2 regions of the Saccharopolyspora sp. NPDC000995 genome follow, and region 2 is predicted to be linked to the other one. Evidence: riboswitches for the same ligand, from Rfam matches in the RefSeq annotation. Region 2 holds a riboswitch; the other holds the start of a gene.
The links. A riboswitch is a leader RNA that binds a small molecule or an ion and turns the genes downstream of it on or off. The one in region 2 is predicted to bind S-adenosylmethionine.
Positions count from the first base shown of each region.

Region 1: linked by a shared signal. The riboswitch ahead of ACWDKQ_RS06700 (aminotransferase class V-fold PLP-dependent enzyme) and the one ahead of ACWDKQ_RS03145 (methionine ABC transporter ATP-binding protein) in region 2 are both predicted to bind S-adenosylmethionine.

Region 1 covers NZ_JBSFLZ010000012.1:5,329-12,643, reverse strand. Annotated here, with positions in the region: gene wag31 (DivIVA-like cell division protein Wag31) at 1-286, shown strand, start outside; gene ACWDKQ_RS06710 (hypothetical protein) at 376-798, shown strand; gene ileS (isoleucine--tRNA ligase) at 1,155-4,307, shown strand; SAM riboswitch class IV at 4,594-4,709, shown strand; gene ACWDKQ_RS06700 (aminotransferase class V-fold PLP-dependent enzyme) at 4,749-6,086, shown strand; gene lspA (signal peptidase II) at 6,313-6,963, shown strand; gene ACWDKQ_RS06690 (RluA family pseudouridine synthase) at 7,005-7,315, shown strand, end outside.
Region 2 covers NZ_JBSFLZ010000004.1:96,386-103,700, reverse strand. Annotated here, with positions in the region: gene ACWDKQ_RS03155 (transglycosylase family protein) at 1-149, shown strand, start outside; gene rsmA (16S rRNA (adenine(1518)-N(6)/adenine(1519)-N(6))-dimethyltransferase RsmA) at 278-1,147, shown strand; SAM riboswitch class I at 1,324-1,411, shown strand; gene ACWDKQ_RS03145 (methionine ABC transporter ATP-binding protein) at 1,656-2,675, shown strand; gene ACWDKQ_RS03140 (ABC transporter permease subunit) at 2,672-3,355, shown strand; gene ACWDKQ_RS03135 (MetQ/NlpA family ABC transporter substrate-binding protein) at 3,418-4,230, shown strand; gene ACWDKQ_RS03130 (4-(cytidine 5'-diphospho)-2-C-methyl-D-erythritol kinase) at 4,601-5,557, shown strand; gene ACWDKQ_RS03125 (ABC-F family ATP-binding cassette domain-containing protein) at 5,676-7,315, shown strand, end outside.

The DNA.
Region 1 (7,315 bases), on a different contig from region 2:
GCGGCAGGCGCGCGATAAGGCCGCCAGCCTGGAGCGCGACGCGCAGCGCAAGCACGCCGAAGTGATGGGCAACATCACGTCGGAGAAGAACGCCCTCGAGAAGAAGATCGAGACACTCCGCACGTTCGAGCGCGAGTACCGCACTCGACTGCAGACCTACCTGGAGTCGCAGCTGCGCGAACTGCAGGACCGGGGCTCGGCCGCGCCCGCAGACAGCGGCGCCAGCCGGTCGTCCGGACAGCAGGCCAGCTACAGCTTCGGGGCGCGTGCGGCCGAAGCCGGCTGATCAAGTTCGTTCGCATCGGCGGCGACGGGACGAAACGCCCGTTGCCGCCGACGTGTGTCCGGCCCGTTCGGCGAGGGACGTGAGATCGCGTGCTGTTTGTCGTGCTGGCGTTGGTCCTGGTGGCCGGCGGTGTCCTGGCCGGCGCGGTCGCCGCTGGCGAACCGGACCTAGCATGGTTGTCGGTGTTTGCGAGCGCCGTCGGTGTGGTCCTGCTGGCCGCAGATCAGCGGCGGCGCCGGACCGGAGCGGGCGAGCATCCGCCGGCCGCGTCGGCTTCTGCCGATGGCAAGGAACCGGGCGAGGAGCGCAGCAACGCCGCAGCAGCTGCGGATCCGGACGCCGAGGTGTTGGTGCTCGACGAACGGCCGCGCTACCACGTGCGGACCTGCGAGTGGCTCGGCGAGCGGAAGACGATCGCCCTGCCGCTGCGCGAGGCGCGGGACCTCGGCTTCACGCCGTGTGCCCGCTGCGCGCCGAACGCCACGCTGGCTGCCGAGGTCCGCCGGGTTTGACCGCAGCTTCAATTGAAACCGTGGTCCCCGGTCCCTGGGCGCGCGGTTTCAGTTGAAACCGGGCACTGGTGAAAGCCGGTGGCCAGCTCCCGGTACGCTGGAACGACCAGGCGATGATCCGGCCATCACCGGGGAGCCTCCGGAAGAACGGGTGCCCGGCCTGGGCACCTCAGTAGAACCGGACGGGTCCAGCCCGTCACAGCTGGCAACGAGTGGTCGTCGGCGTCGATCGGCGGCAAGCGGGGTGGTACCGCGGATCTCGTGCGAGCATGCGCGCGAGGTGTCGTCCCCGCGTGGACACCGAGGTTTCGGTGACCGTGCGGCGGAAACAACACACCGCGAGGAGCGCATCCGCGATGGCTTATCCCAAGGTTCAGTTCGGCGACGCCGGTGAGCGCGGCGTGGCTGCCCAGCCCGCGTTCCCCGAGATCGAGCGCCGAGTGCTGGATTTCTGGGCCGACGACAAGACTTTCCAGGCCTCGGTGCAAGCCCGCGAGGCAGGCGCCAACGGCGCCAATGAGTTCGTCTTCTACGACGGGCCGCCGTTCGCCAACGGACTGCCGCACTACGGGCACCTGCTCACCGGCTACGTCAAGGACGTGGTGCCGCGCTACCAGACGATGCGCGGCCGCCGGGTGGAGCGCCGGTTCGGTTGGGACTGTCACGGGCTGCCCGCGGAGGTCGAGGCGGAGAAACAGCTCGGCATCAACTCGAAGTCCGAGATCGAGACGATGGGTGTCGCGGCGTTCAACGAGGCGTGCCGGACCTCGGTGCTGCGCTACACCTCCGACTGGGAGGCCTACGTCACCCGGCAGGCCCGGTGGGTGGACTTCGACAACGACTACAAGACGCTCGACCTGGACTACATGGAAAGCGTCATGTGGGCGTTCAAGGCCCTTTGGGACAAGGGTCTCGTCTACGAGGGCTTCCGGGTGCTCTGGTACTGCTGGCGCTGCGAGACGCCGCTGTCCAACACCGAGACCAAGATGGACGACGTCTACCGCCAGCGTCAGGACCCGGCGGTGACCGTGGGCCTGCGGCTCAACGCGCCGGGCAAAGCATTCGACGGCGCGCTGGCCCTGGTGTGGACGACGACCCCGTGGACGCTGCCGTCCAACCTGGCCGCCGCGGTGCACCCCGAGGTCGACTACGTGCTCGTCGCGCCGGCCAACAGTGCCCAGCGGTACCTGCTGGCCGAAGCCCGTCTCGGCGCGTACGCGCGGGAGCTCGGCGAGGATGTCGTCGAGCACGTCGTGGCCCGGTTCAAGGGGACCGAGCTGCTCGGTACGAAGTACGCGCCGCCGTTCGACTTCTTCGTGGGGCGGGAGAACGCGCACCAGGTGCTGGCGGCCGACTACGTCACGACCGAGGACGGCACCGGCCTGGTGCACATCGCGCCGGCCTTCGGTGAAGAGGACAAGGTCGTCACCGACGCCGCGAACATCGAGCCGGTGATCCCGGTCGACGCGCATGGCAAGTTCACCACCGAGGCCCCGCCGTACGAGGGGCTGCAGGTCTTCGACGCCAACAAGCAGATCATCCGCGATCTCAAGGACGCCGGGCTCCTGCTGCGGCACGAGACCTACGACCACCCTTACCCGCACTGCTGGCGCTGCGACAACGCGCTAATCCAGCGGGCGGTGTCGTCCTGGTTCGTGGCGGTCAGCCAGTTCAAGGACCGGATGGTCGAGCTGAACCAGCAGATCAACTGGGTGCCGGAGCACATCCGAAACGGTCAGTTCGGCAAGTGGCTGGAGAACGCCCGAGACTGGAACATCTCCCGGAACCGCTACTGGGGTTCGCCGATCCCGGTGTGGGTCTCCGACGACCCGGCCTACCCGCGCACCGACGTCTACGGTTCGCTGGACGAGCTGGAACGCGACTTCGGGGTGCGCCCGGCCAACCTGCACCGCCCGGAGATCGACGAGCTGACCCGGCCGAACCCGGACGACCCGACCGGGAAGTCGACGATGCGCCGGGTGCCGGAGGTGCTGGATTGCTGGTTCGAGTCCGGCTCGATGCCGTTCGCCCAGGTGCACTACCCGTTCGAGAACTCGGAGTGGTTCGAGCACCACTACCCGGGCGACTTCATCGTCGAGTACAACGGCCAGACCCGCGGCTGGTTCTACACGCTGCACGTGTTGGCGACCGCGCTGTTCGACCGCCCGGCCTTCGCCAGCGTGGTGGCGCACGGCATCGTGCTTGGCGACGACGGCCTGAAGATGTCGAAGTCCAAGCGCAACTACCCGGACGTCAACGAGGTCTTCGACCGCGACGGCTCGGACGCGATGCGCTGGTTCCTGATGTCCAGCCCGATCCTGCGCGGCGGTGACCTGGTGGTCACCGAGCGCGGCATCCGGGACGCGGTGCGGCAGGCGGTGCTGCCGCTGTGGAACTCCTGGTACTTCCTGGCGTTGTACGCCAACGCCGAGGGCATCTCGGGCGAGTTCGGAGTGGACAGCAAGCACGTGCTGGATCGCTACGTCCTGGCCAAGACCCACGAGCTGGTCGGCGACGTGCAGTCCGCATTGGACACCTTCGACCTCGCTGGGGCCTGCGCGGAGGTGCGCGACTTCCTCGAAGTGCTGACCAACTGGTACGTGCGGCGGTCCCGCGACCGCTTCTGGGCCGGTGACCGGGATGCCATCAACACGCTGCACACCGTGCTGGAGGTGACCTGCCGGGTGGTGGCGCCGATGCTGCCGCTGACCGCCGAGGCGGTCTGGCGCGGGCTGACCGGAGGCCGCTCCGTGCACCTGGCGGACTGGCCCCTGGTCAACGAGTTGCCCGCGGACGCCGCGCTGGTAACCGCGATGGACGAGGTGCGCCAGGTGTGCTCGGCCGCGTCGGCGTTGCGCAAATCCAACAAGCTGAGGGTGCGTTTGCCGCTGGCCAAGCTCGTGGTCGCCACCCCGGACGCGGAGGCGCTGCGGCCGTTCGCGGACCTGATCCGCGACGAGGTCAACGTCAAGGCACTCGAGCTGAGCACCGACGTCGCCGCGCACGGTCGCTTCGAGATCGCGGTGAACGCGCGGGCCGCCGGTCCGCGGCTGGGTCGCGACGTGCAGAAGGTGATCAAGGCGGTGAAGTCCGGCGAGTGGCAGCGCACCGGCGGCACCGTGGTCGCGGCGGGCATCGAATTGCAGGACGGCGAGTTCGAGGAGCGCCTGGTCTCCACCGATCCCGGCGCGGCCTCGCCGCTGCCCGGCGGCAAGGGGCTGGTGGTGCTGGACACCGAGGTGACCCCGGAGCTGGCGCTCGAAGGCTTGGCCCGCGACGTGGTCCGGGTCGTCCAGCAGGCCCGCAAGGAGGCGGACTTCCAGGTCTCCGACCGGATCACGGTGGCGATTTCGGCCCCTGCCGAGGTCCTGGCGGCCGTCGAGTCGCACCGCGACTTCATCGCGGGCGAAACCCTGGCGAACGACATCGAATCCGGCGATGTAGCGGACGGCTTCACCGGCAGCGTCGGTGAAGGCACCGAGATCAAGATCGCCGTCACCAGGGTCTGACGTGGCCGTCCCGGGTGGCACCGGCGACGAGGGCGGTGTCACCCGGGTGTCTTGGTGGTTGTTGATGTGGACGGTCCGTTCGCGCCGTCCACTGAGGCGAACAGGTCGTTCGCTGCACATCGACACCCCGGCGTTCCAAGTGTCGCCCTGGTGTCAGGGCGTGCAGTTGTGACCGCCGTGCGGGTGTCGAGATCGCCGCGTCGGCGCCGTGTGACGGAGACCGCTCCCACAGTTCGGGAATGGTGTTGCCCGCGGTGCGCGCGGTTTCCTAGAGTGCTGGACCGAAGGTCATGAGCGCCAGCGTCAAGCCCCGGCTTGCTGGCCGGCAACCCTCCAACCGCGGTGGGGTGCCCCGGGTGAAGACCTGGCCGGTCGTGCAGGGCGATCCGGCAAGCGCGGACCCCTCTGGGCGGGTCCGATGAGGCCCCCGAGGAGGCCGTCGTGTCGTCTGCCGTCATCGAAATCCCGGTGCAGTCCCATTTGGACTACCGGATTCCCGCCGTGGTCGGCGCCGCGCTGCAGGTCCCGCTGGTCAACGGCCAACGCATCGGATATGCGAATCTCGATCATGCGGCCAGCGCGCCGTGCCTGGAGTCCGTGCAGTCGGCGGTCAACGAGCTGCTGCCCTGGTACGCGAGCGTGCACCGCGGCGCGGGGTTCGCCTCCCAGGTGTGCACCCGGGTCTACGAGGGAGCGCGCGACGAGCTGCGGAACTTCGTCGGCGCCCGCCACACCGACTCGGTGATCTTCACCCGCAACACCACCGACGCCCTGAACCTGCTGGGACGCACGCTGCCGCGCGGCACGTCCGTCGTGGTCTTCGATACCGAGCACCACGCCGCGCTGCTGCCCTGGACCGGCCCGCGGGTGCGCCGCCTGCCCGCGCCGGAGACGCCGGCGGACGCCACCGCCGCGCTCGATGCCGCGCTGGCCGACTGCCCGGAGGGACCGCGGCTCGCGGTGATCACGGGTGCCTCCAACGTCACCGGGGAGCTGTGGCCCGTCGCGGAGCTGGCGCGGGTGGCTCGCCGCCGCGGTGCTCGCACGGTTCTCGACGCCGCGCAGCTCGCACCGCACCGGCCGGTCCGGATTCGCGAGCTCGACATCGACTACGTGGCGATCTCGGGGCACAAGCTCTACGCGCCGTTCGGTGCGGGCGCGCTGATCGGCCGCGCGGACTGGCTCAACGCCGCCGAGCCGTACCTCGCGGGTGGCGGCGCGACCCGTTTGGTGCAGGAGCGGTCGGTGAGCTGGGCGACGGGGCCGGAGCGGCATGAGGCGGGCTCGCCGAACACCGTCGGCGTGCACGCCTTGGCCAAGGCCTGCGCGACGCTCGCGGCGAACTGGACGGACGTCATCGAGCACGAGGAAGCGCTGCTGCACCGGCTGCGAGCCGGGCTTCGCGGCGTGCCGGGGCTGCGCGAACTCCGCCTGTTCGACGCCGATCACGACCGGGTCGGTGTGGTGAGCTTCACCGTCGACGGTCAGGACCCGGGCCTGCTGGCCACGGCGCTTTCCGCGGAGCACGGCATCGGCGTCCGCGACGGCTTGTTCTGCGCGCACGTGGCCACGCGGCGGCTGCTCTCGCGGGCGGGCTCGGACACCGAGCGCGCGGTCCGCGTCAGCGTCGGGCTGGGCAGCACAGCAGAGCACGTCGACCGCCTCGTGAACGCGCTGCGGAGGCTGGTGGCCGAAGGCCCGACTTGGCGCTACGAGCAGGTCGACGGCCGCTGGGTGCCAGTCAACGACCCGCGCCCCGCGCCCGCCTTCCTCGACTGACGGGGCTCCGCCACGCCTGGTCACGGCCCGTAAGTGAATTGCGGCGTCTTGGCACGGCGACATAGCACCCGAAAACACTCACGGGTCCTGTTCTTTGTCTTGAAGCGCCGAAGCGCTTAGCCCACACTCGCGACTTGCACCGCCGCGGGGCCTTAGGCCCAACGTGTTCAAGGGCGCATCGCGGGGAGTGGTCCTGCCGAACCGGGTGCGGGCGGGTTCAGGGACAATGGTGGTCGTGAGCACCGAGCAGTCCTCCCCGAGGGAGTCCTCAGCAGAGCAGGCGGGCACCGAACCGACTGCCGCAGAACAGGCGTCCGAGACGCAGACCGGGGCGGCGGAGGAGTCGCCCAAGCGCGGGTCCGGGAAGCTGCTCGGGTTGTTGGGCGGGGTCGCCGTGGTGGCCTTGGGCGTCGACATCCTCACCAAGGTCGCCGTCGTGGCGAACTTGGAGGGCAACCCGCCGGTCAAGCTGCTCGGCGGTCTGCTCTACCTCGACGTGCTCCGCAACCCCGGTGCCGCGTTCTCGCTGGCCACCGGCATGACGTGGCTGCTCGCGCTGCTCGCGATCGCCGTCGTCGGGGTGATCATCTGGCTGGCGCCGAAGCTGCGCTCGCCGGGTTGGGCGGTGGGCCTCGGCCTGGTGCTCGGCGGGGCCTGCGGCAACCTGGTCGACCGGATCTTCCGCGCCCCGGGCCCGTTGCAGGGGCACGTGGTGGACTTCCTGTCGGTGTTCGCGCCGGGTGGCACGGTGTGGCCGGTGTTCAACGTCGCCGACTCGTGCATCGTCTGCGGCGGCATCCTGGTCGTGCTGATGTCGCTGCTGGGCCGCGACTACGACGGCACGGTGCACCGCAAGAAGAAGGCTTCGGGGTCGTGAGCGACCTCCGAACGCTGCCGGTTCCCGAGGGGCTGGACGGCATGCGGGTGGACGCGGGCCTCTCGAAGCTGCTGGGCCTTTCCCGCAGCGCCGTCGCCTCGCTGGCGGAATCCGGTGACGTGCTCGTCGACGGCAACCCGGCCGGCAAGTCGGACCGGTTGGCCGCCGGGGCGTGGCTGGAGGTGACGCTTCCGCCGGCGCAACAGCCGCTGCAGGTCGTCGCGGTGCCGGTAGACGGGCTGCGGATCCTGCACCAGGACGACGACATCGTTGTGGTGGACAAGCCGATCGGCGTCGCGGTGCACCCGAGCCCCGGCTGGGAAGGACCGACGGTGGTCGGCGGGCTCGCTGC
Region 2 (7,315 bases):
CCTGGGATGCCTACGGCGGCGACCAGTACGCGCCGTACCCGCACCAGGCCAGCCGCGAGCAGCAGATCGCGGTGGCGGAGAAGATCCGCGCGGCGCGGGGCGGCGGCTACGGCGCCTGGCCGGGTTGCTCCTCGAAGCTCGGCCTGTGAGCTGACCTTCCGGGTATCAGGCCATATCGTCAGGTGAGGGGTACCCGCGGACCAGTTCGGACGCCACGGGTGCCCCTCGCTCGTCACCTGGTCGGGGTGGTGAGTTCGGGCGCGGGTAGTTTTTCGGTGTGGACGACCAGCAGGCGACGCTGCTCGGCCCGGCCGATGTGCGACGGCTGGCCGAGGAACTCGACATCCGACCGACTAAGAAGCTCGGCCAGAACTTCGTGCACGACCCGAACACCGTGCGCCGGATCGTGGCCGCCGCGTCGGTCTCCGCCGCCGACGTCGTGCTGGAGGTCGGCCCCGGCCTTGGCTCGCTGACCCTCGCCCTGCTGCCCGCTGCGGGCGCCGTAACGGCGGTCGAGATCGATCCGGTGCTCGCGGCGCGGCTACCGCGCACCGCCGCCGAGTTCGCCCCGGCGCTGGCCGATCGGCTCACCGTGATCGAGGCCGACGCCTTGCGGGTCCGCGCCGAGGACTTCCCGGCGCCGCCGACCGCGCTCGTCGCGAACCTCCCGTACAACGTCGCCGTGCCGGTGGTGCTGCACCTGCTGGCCGAGTTGCCGAGCCTGGCGCATGGTCTTGTCATGGTGCAGTCCGAGGTCGCCGACCGGATGGCCGCCAAGCCGGGCGGCCGCGTCTACGGCGTGCCGAGCGCCAAGGCTGCGTGGTTCGCCGACGTGCGCCGCGCGGGCCCGGTGCCGCGCAAGGTGTTCTGGCCGGTGCCCAATGTGGACTCCGGCTTGGTGTCGTTCCAGCGCATCGAGCCGCCGTCGACCGCGCCGCGCCAGGACGTCTTCCGCGTGGTGAACGCGGCGTTCGCCCAGCGACGCAAGACGTTGCGCGCCGCGCTGTCCGGCTGGGCCGGATCCGCGGCTCGGGCGGAGGAGGTTCTCCGGGCCGCTGGGGTGGATCCGGCGGTTCGCGGTGAGCAGTTGGAGATCGGCGATTTCGCGCGCATCGCAGAGGCTGCGGCTACCGAAAGTGGTCGCTGAACCACCCGTCAGGCCCCTTGCCCATCCGAGACCGATCCGCTACCCGGAGTCACCGACAACACCTGGCGTGCCGGGAAAATTCCCCTTCGTCCGGGTGTGTGATTTGGCAAACGATTTCGGAAAGTGACGACTATCAACTTGCGCTGGAATCCGCCAGTGGGGTCTACTATTCGGGAAATCCATCCCGAGCGGCCGAGAGACCTGGCTCCGCGAAGCCGCAGCAACCACCCGGTGGGCAGGTGCTAACGCCAGGACCGATGGAGTTGTTGTGGAGTCCAACGCACTGCCAGCCGGCCCGCCTGCGGGTCAAACCCGAGCCCAGCTGGCCCGATCCCGGCGAAACCACATCCGGAGGCTGCTGACGCAGCGTCGCGTCATCGACCATGGGCGTCGCACCACCACCGCCTGTCGTCGCGAGATGTGACCCAGCTCTTCCTCTCTTTCCGAAGTTCCTTGGCCTGTCGCCCTTTCGCGTGCGCGGCCGTCGCGAGCTGATGTGGAGCCGATCGTGATCACAGTCGAGAACCTGACCAAGTCCTTCCAGTACAACAACGGAACCGTCCGCGCCCTCGACGGCGTGACGATGGAGGTTTCGGCCGGCGCGGTGTGCGGTGTGGTCGGTCCGAGCGGGGCCGGCAAGTCCACCCTGGCCCGGTGCATCGCGCTGCTGGAGAAGCCGGACAGCGGTGCCATCCGCGTCGACGGCACCGACCTGGTTTCCCTCGGCGGCAAGTCCCTTCGCGCCGCGCGCCGACAGATCGGCGTTGTGCCGCAAGGAGATTCGCTGCTGCGCCAGCGCACTGCCGCGGGCAACGTCGCGTTGCCGCTGGAAGCGGCCGGTATCAGCGGCCCGCAGCGGCGCACCCGCGTCGGCGAGCTGCTGGACCTCGTGGGCCTGACCGACAAGGCCTCGGTCTACCCCGACCAGCTCTCCGGCGGGCAGCGCCAGCGCATCGCGGTGGCGCGTGCGCTGGCCGCCAAGCCTTCGGTGCTGCTGGCCGACGAGCCGACCTCGGCGCTCGACCCGGGCACCACCGACTCGGTGCTCACCGTGCTGGACCGCGCCCGCGCTGAACTGGGTGTCACCGTGCTCGTGGTCACCCACGACATGGCCGTGGTGCGCAAGATCGCCGACGATGTCGCGGTGCTGGAGAACGGCCGGGTGGTCGAGCACGGCAAGGTCCTCGACCTGGTCGCCGAGCCCGGCAGCCGGGTGGGCACCACGCTGCTGCCGGACACCGACCAGGCCGAGTCGTTCAAGCCAGCCGGCGGTCGGCACGACGTCGTCGCCGAGGTCGTGCTGGTCGGCTTCGCCGCGGTCGGCGCGCTGCTGCCGGAGGCCGCCAGCAGGTTCGGGGTCGACCTCGCGATCCTGGGCGGGGGGCTGACCCGGCTGGGGGACACGCCGGTAGCGAAGTTCAAGGTCGGCCTGAGCGGCGAGCGCGCCGAGTCGGCCCTGAAGTGGATGGTCGATCGGGACGCGCATGTGCGACGTGCCCCGGTTTGCGTTGACGGAGCTGCTGCGTGAGTGATGTGACCCCCTGGTCGGAGGTCCTTGGACTACTTGGTGAAGCGACGGTCGACACGCTCTACATGGTGTTGGTGTCAACCCTGCTGGCAGTGCTGGGAGGGCTGCCGCTCGGCGTGCTTCTGCATCTGACCTCGCCGGTCGGCCTGAGCCCGAAACCCGTGCTGTACCGGGTGCTCGGCGTGGTCGTCGACGTGGTGCGGTCCGTGCCGTTCGTCGTGCTGCTGGTAGTCCTGGCGTCGTTCACCCGGCTGCTGATCGGCACGTCGATCGGCAGCTCCGCGGTGATCGTCCCGCTGACCATCGGCGCCGTCCCGTTCTTCGCGCGGTTGACGCAGAACGCGTTGCGCGAGGTCAGCTTCACCGTGGTCGAGGCCGCGATCACGACTGGATCGAGCCGGCTGCGGATCGTGTGGACGGTGCTGCTCGGCGAGGCGCGGGCCGCGCTGGTCGGCGCGGTCGGCGTCACCGCGGTGGCGCTGATCGGCTACGCCGCGATGGCCGGTGCGATCGGCGGCGGCGGGCTGGGCACGACCGCGATCCAGGACGGCTACCAGGGCTACGACGACCGGATCCTGTGGGCATCCGTCGTCGTGCTCGGCGTGCTGGCCTTCGCGATGCAGCTGATCACCGACCGCACCGCGAAGCTGGTCGACCGGCGGCGAACCGCTACCAGCTGACACCCCCGGAGCCACCCCTTGCCTGGGGACCTTCCCACTCTGTCCAGAAAGGACAAACCCTGATGCGTTTGCGTTTTGCTGCCCTGGTGGCCGTGGCCGGCCTGGCGCTGGCCGCGTGCGGGAGCGGCGGCAGCTCGGCCGCCGAGGACCCGAACGCCCCGCTGCGGATCGCGGTCAGCCCGACCCCGCACGGCGAGATCCTGCAGTACGTCAAGGACAACTTGGCGCAGCAGGCCGGGATCGGCATCGAGATCACGAAGTTCGACGACTACAACCGGCCGAACGAAGCCGTCGCGCACGGTGAGCTGGACGCGAACTACTTCCAGCACCAGCCCTACCTGGATGAGTACACCAAGCAGCGCGGTGGCGACTTCGTCTGGATCCAGGCGGTGCACCTGGAGCCGCTGGCGGTGTACTCCAAGCAGTTCAAGTCGCTGCAGGAGATCCCGAACGGCGCGACGGTCACGCTCTCCAACGACCCGGCGAACCAGTTCCGCGGGCTGAAGCTGCTGGAGCAGGGTGGCCTGCTGGGGCTCAAGCCGGAGGCAGCGGTGGGCACCCGGCTGGAGTCGGCGATCGCCGAGAACCCCAAGAAAATCCAGCTCAAGGACCTGTCGCCGGACCAGCTGCCGCGCTCGGTCGATGACGCCGCCGCCGCAGTTGTCAACGGCAACTACGCGATCAAGGCGAACCTGCAGAACCCGATCGCAGTGGAGAGCCCGGCGAACAACCCGTACGCCAACGGCCTGGTGACCACCCCGGCCCTGGCCAAGGACCCGCGGATCCTGAAGCTCGCCGAGCTGCTGCGTTCCCAGCAGGTCAAGGACTTCATCAACCAGAAGTACGGCGGCGTCGCCGTCATCCCGGCGTCCTGACCGGAGTTCCCTCGGAGGTGAGGGGCACCCTTGAGTGGTTTAGCCGATGGTTTAGCCGCCCAAGGGTGCCCCTACCTCGTTTGTGTGCTGTCTTGGAGCCCGGTTTCGGGGTTTTTCTTTGAATCGGCGCTTAGCCCAACCTCGCAACTTGCACCGCCGAGGGTTCTCAGACCTCGCCTGGCGAGGACAGCCCCAGCGCTGCGTCATGGTGATACGCAAGTCGGGGATCGGCGGAGTCCACGTGGCGACCGTAATTCCCGCAGGGGACCGCGACCCGCACCGCCGAGAAAGGTCAGCCGGAAAGGATCTCAAGGTGCAGGGAAGCAAGCGGTGGGCTTTCGCGGACACGTACGCTCTAAGAGTGCTCTCCGTGGTTCCTACCCCCATCACCGTTCGCGTCCCGGCCAAGGTGAACCTGCACCTGTCGGTCGGTGACCCGCGCCCGGACGGCTACCACGAGCTGGTCACCGTCTTCCAGGCGCTGTCGATGACCGACGAGGTCACCGTGCTCGTCGCCGAGGAACCGGGCATCGACGTGCACGGCGAGGGCGCGGATTCGGTGCCCACCGGGCCCAGCAACCTCGCGTGGAAGGCCGTGCAGCTGCTCGCCGAGCACAGCGGGCGGGATCCGGAGGAACCCGGGGTGCGGCTGTCGATCAGCAAGGGCATCCCGGTCGCTGGCGGGATGGCCGGGGGCAGCGCCGACGCGGCGGCGACGCTGCTGGCACTGAACAACCTGTGGCGGCTGGAACTGGGCCGCGACGAGCTTAGCGAGATCGCCGCGAAGCTGGGCAGCGACGTCCCGTTCTCGCTGCAGGGCGGCACGGCGCTGGGCACCGGCCGCGGCGAGCGGCTCGTACCGGTTTTGGCCCGGCACACCTTCCACTGGGTGATCGCGCTGGATCGCCGGGGCTTGGGCACGCCCGGCGTCTACACCGAGCTCGACCGGCTGCGGGCGGAGGCGAAGCCGAACCGGGTCGGGGAGGTCGAGCCGCTGCTGGAGGCGCTGTCGTCCGGCGATCCGCGACAGCTCGCCCTGCTGCTGGGCAACGACCTGCAGGCCGCGGCCGTCTCGCTGCGGCCCGGGCTGCGGCGCACGCTGCGCGCGGGCGTGCAGGCGGGAGCGCTCGCGGGGATCGTGTCCGGCTCGGGCCCGACCTGCGCCTTCCTCTGCACCGACGCGGACGCGGCGGTCCACGTGGCGGCCGAGCTCTCCGGTGCGGGGGTGTGCCGCACGGTCCGCGTCGCGCACGGCCCGGTCCCGGGCGCGCGGATCGTTTCCGAGGAACCAGCGCACCGCCCGACCCCGCCCCAGGTCCACGCCTGAAGTCCGTTTCAATTGAAACTGGACGACTAGGACTCCCTTGGCGCAGTTTCAATTGAAACTGCGCCGGGATGCCAGCCCGTGATCACGCAACGCAGTTGATGGAGTAGACGAGCACCCGATGGTGAACCTGGTCAATCTGGAGTCGGTCAGCAAGAGCTACGGCGTGCGCCCGCTGCTGGACGGAGTTTCGCTGGGCGTCTCGGCGGGCGAGCGCATCGGGGTCGTCGGCCTCAACGGCGGCGGCAAGACGACGCTGCTGGAGGTCCTCTCCGGCATCGCCGAACCCGACAGCGGCCGGGCCAGCCAGTCCCGCGACCTGCGGATGGCGGTAGTCACGCAGCGCACCGAGCTGCCCGCGGACTCGACCGTGCGCAACGCGGTGCTCGACCCGCACGGCTTCAGCGCCGAGCACGAATGGGCCGCCGACCCGCACGTGCGATCGGTGCTGACCGGCCTCGGAATGACCCGCCTCGGCCTGGACACCCCGGTCACCGACTTCTCCGGCGGCGAGCGCCGCCGCGTCGCGCTGGCCGCCGCGCTGGTGCGCGACCTTGACTTGCTGGTGCTCGACGAGCCGACCAACCACCTGGACGTCGAAGGCGTGCACTGGCTGGCCGACCACCTGCTGGAGCGCAAGTGCGCGCTGGTGATCGTCACCCACGACCGCTGGTTTCTGGACACCGTCTGCAACCGCACCTGGGAGGTCGTCCAGGGCCGCGTCGAGCAGTACGAGGGTGGATACGCCGACTGGATCTTCGCCCGCGCCGAACGCGCCCGCATCGCCCAGCAGGCCGAGGAAAAGCGACAGAACCTCGCCCGCAAGGAACTCGCTTGGCTGCAGCGCGGCGCGAAGGCCCGCACCTCGAAGCCCCGATACCGGATGGAGGCCGCCGAGGCGCTGATTGCCGACGTGCCGGACCCCCGCGACACCGTCGAGCTGGTCGCGTTCGCCAAGCGGCGCCTCGGCAAGACGGTGCTGGAGCTGGAGGATGTCGACCTCCGCATCGCGGACCGCGCGCTGCTGGACGCCGTCACCTGGCGCATCGGCCCCGGCGACCGGATCGGCCTGGTCGGCGTCAACGGCTCCGGCAAAACCACGCTGCTCAAGCTGCTCGCCGGGGAACGCGAACCCGACGCGGGCAAGCGCGTCGAGGGCAAGACGGTGCGGCTGGCGCACCTGACCCAGGAACTACACGATCTGCCCGGGCAATGGCGGGTGCTGGAAGCGATCGAGGACGTCGCCGAGCGGGTCACCCTCGGCAAGTACGAGCTGTCAGCGTCGCAGCTCGGCGAGCGCTTCGGGTTCGGCAAGGGGCGGCAGTGGACGCCCGTCGAGGACCTCTCCGGCGGCGAGCGCCGGCGCCTGCAGCTGGCGAGGCTGCTGATGGCCGAGCCGAACGTGCTGATCCTCGACGAGCCCACCAACGACCTCGACATCGACACGCTCCAGCAGCTCGAAGACCTGCTGGACAGCTGGCCGGGCACGCTGGTGGTCGTCTCCCACGACCGCTACCTGGTGGAGCGGGTGTGCGACAGCGTGCGCGCGCTGTTCGGCGACGGTCGGCTGACCCACCTGCCGGGTGGTATCGACGAGTACCTGGAGCGTCGGCAGTCGCTGCTGGACGCCGCCGAAGGCAGCGTCGGCAAGCAGGCAACCGACGCGGCGAAGCCGCGTGGACGCTCCGGAGCGGAGGACCACGCGGCGCGCAAGGAGCTCGCGCGCTGCGAGCGCCAGCTCGACAAGCTCTCGGAGCGCGA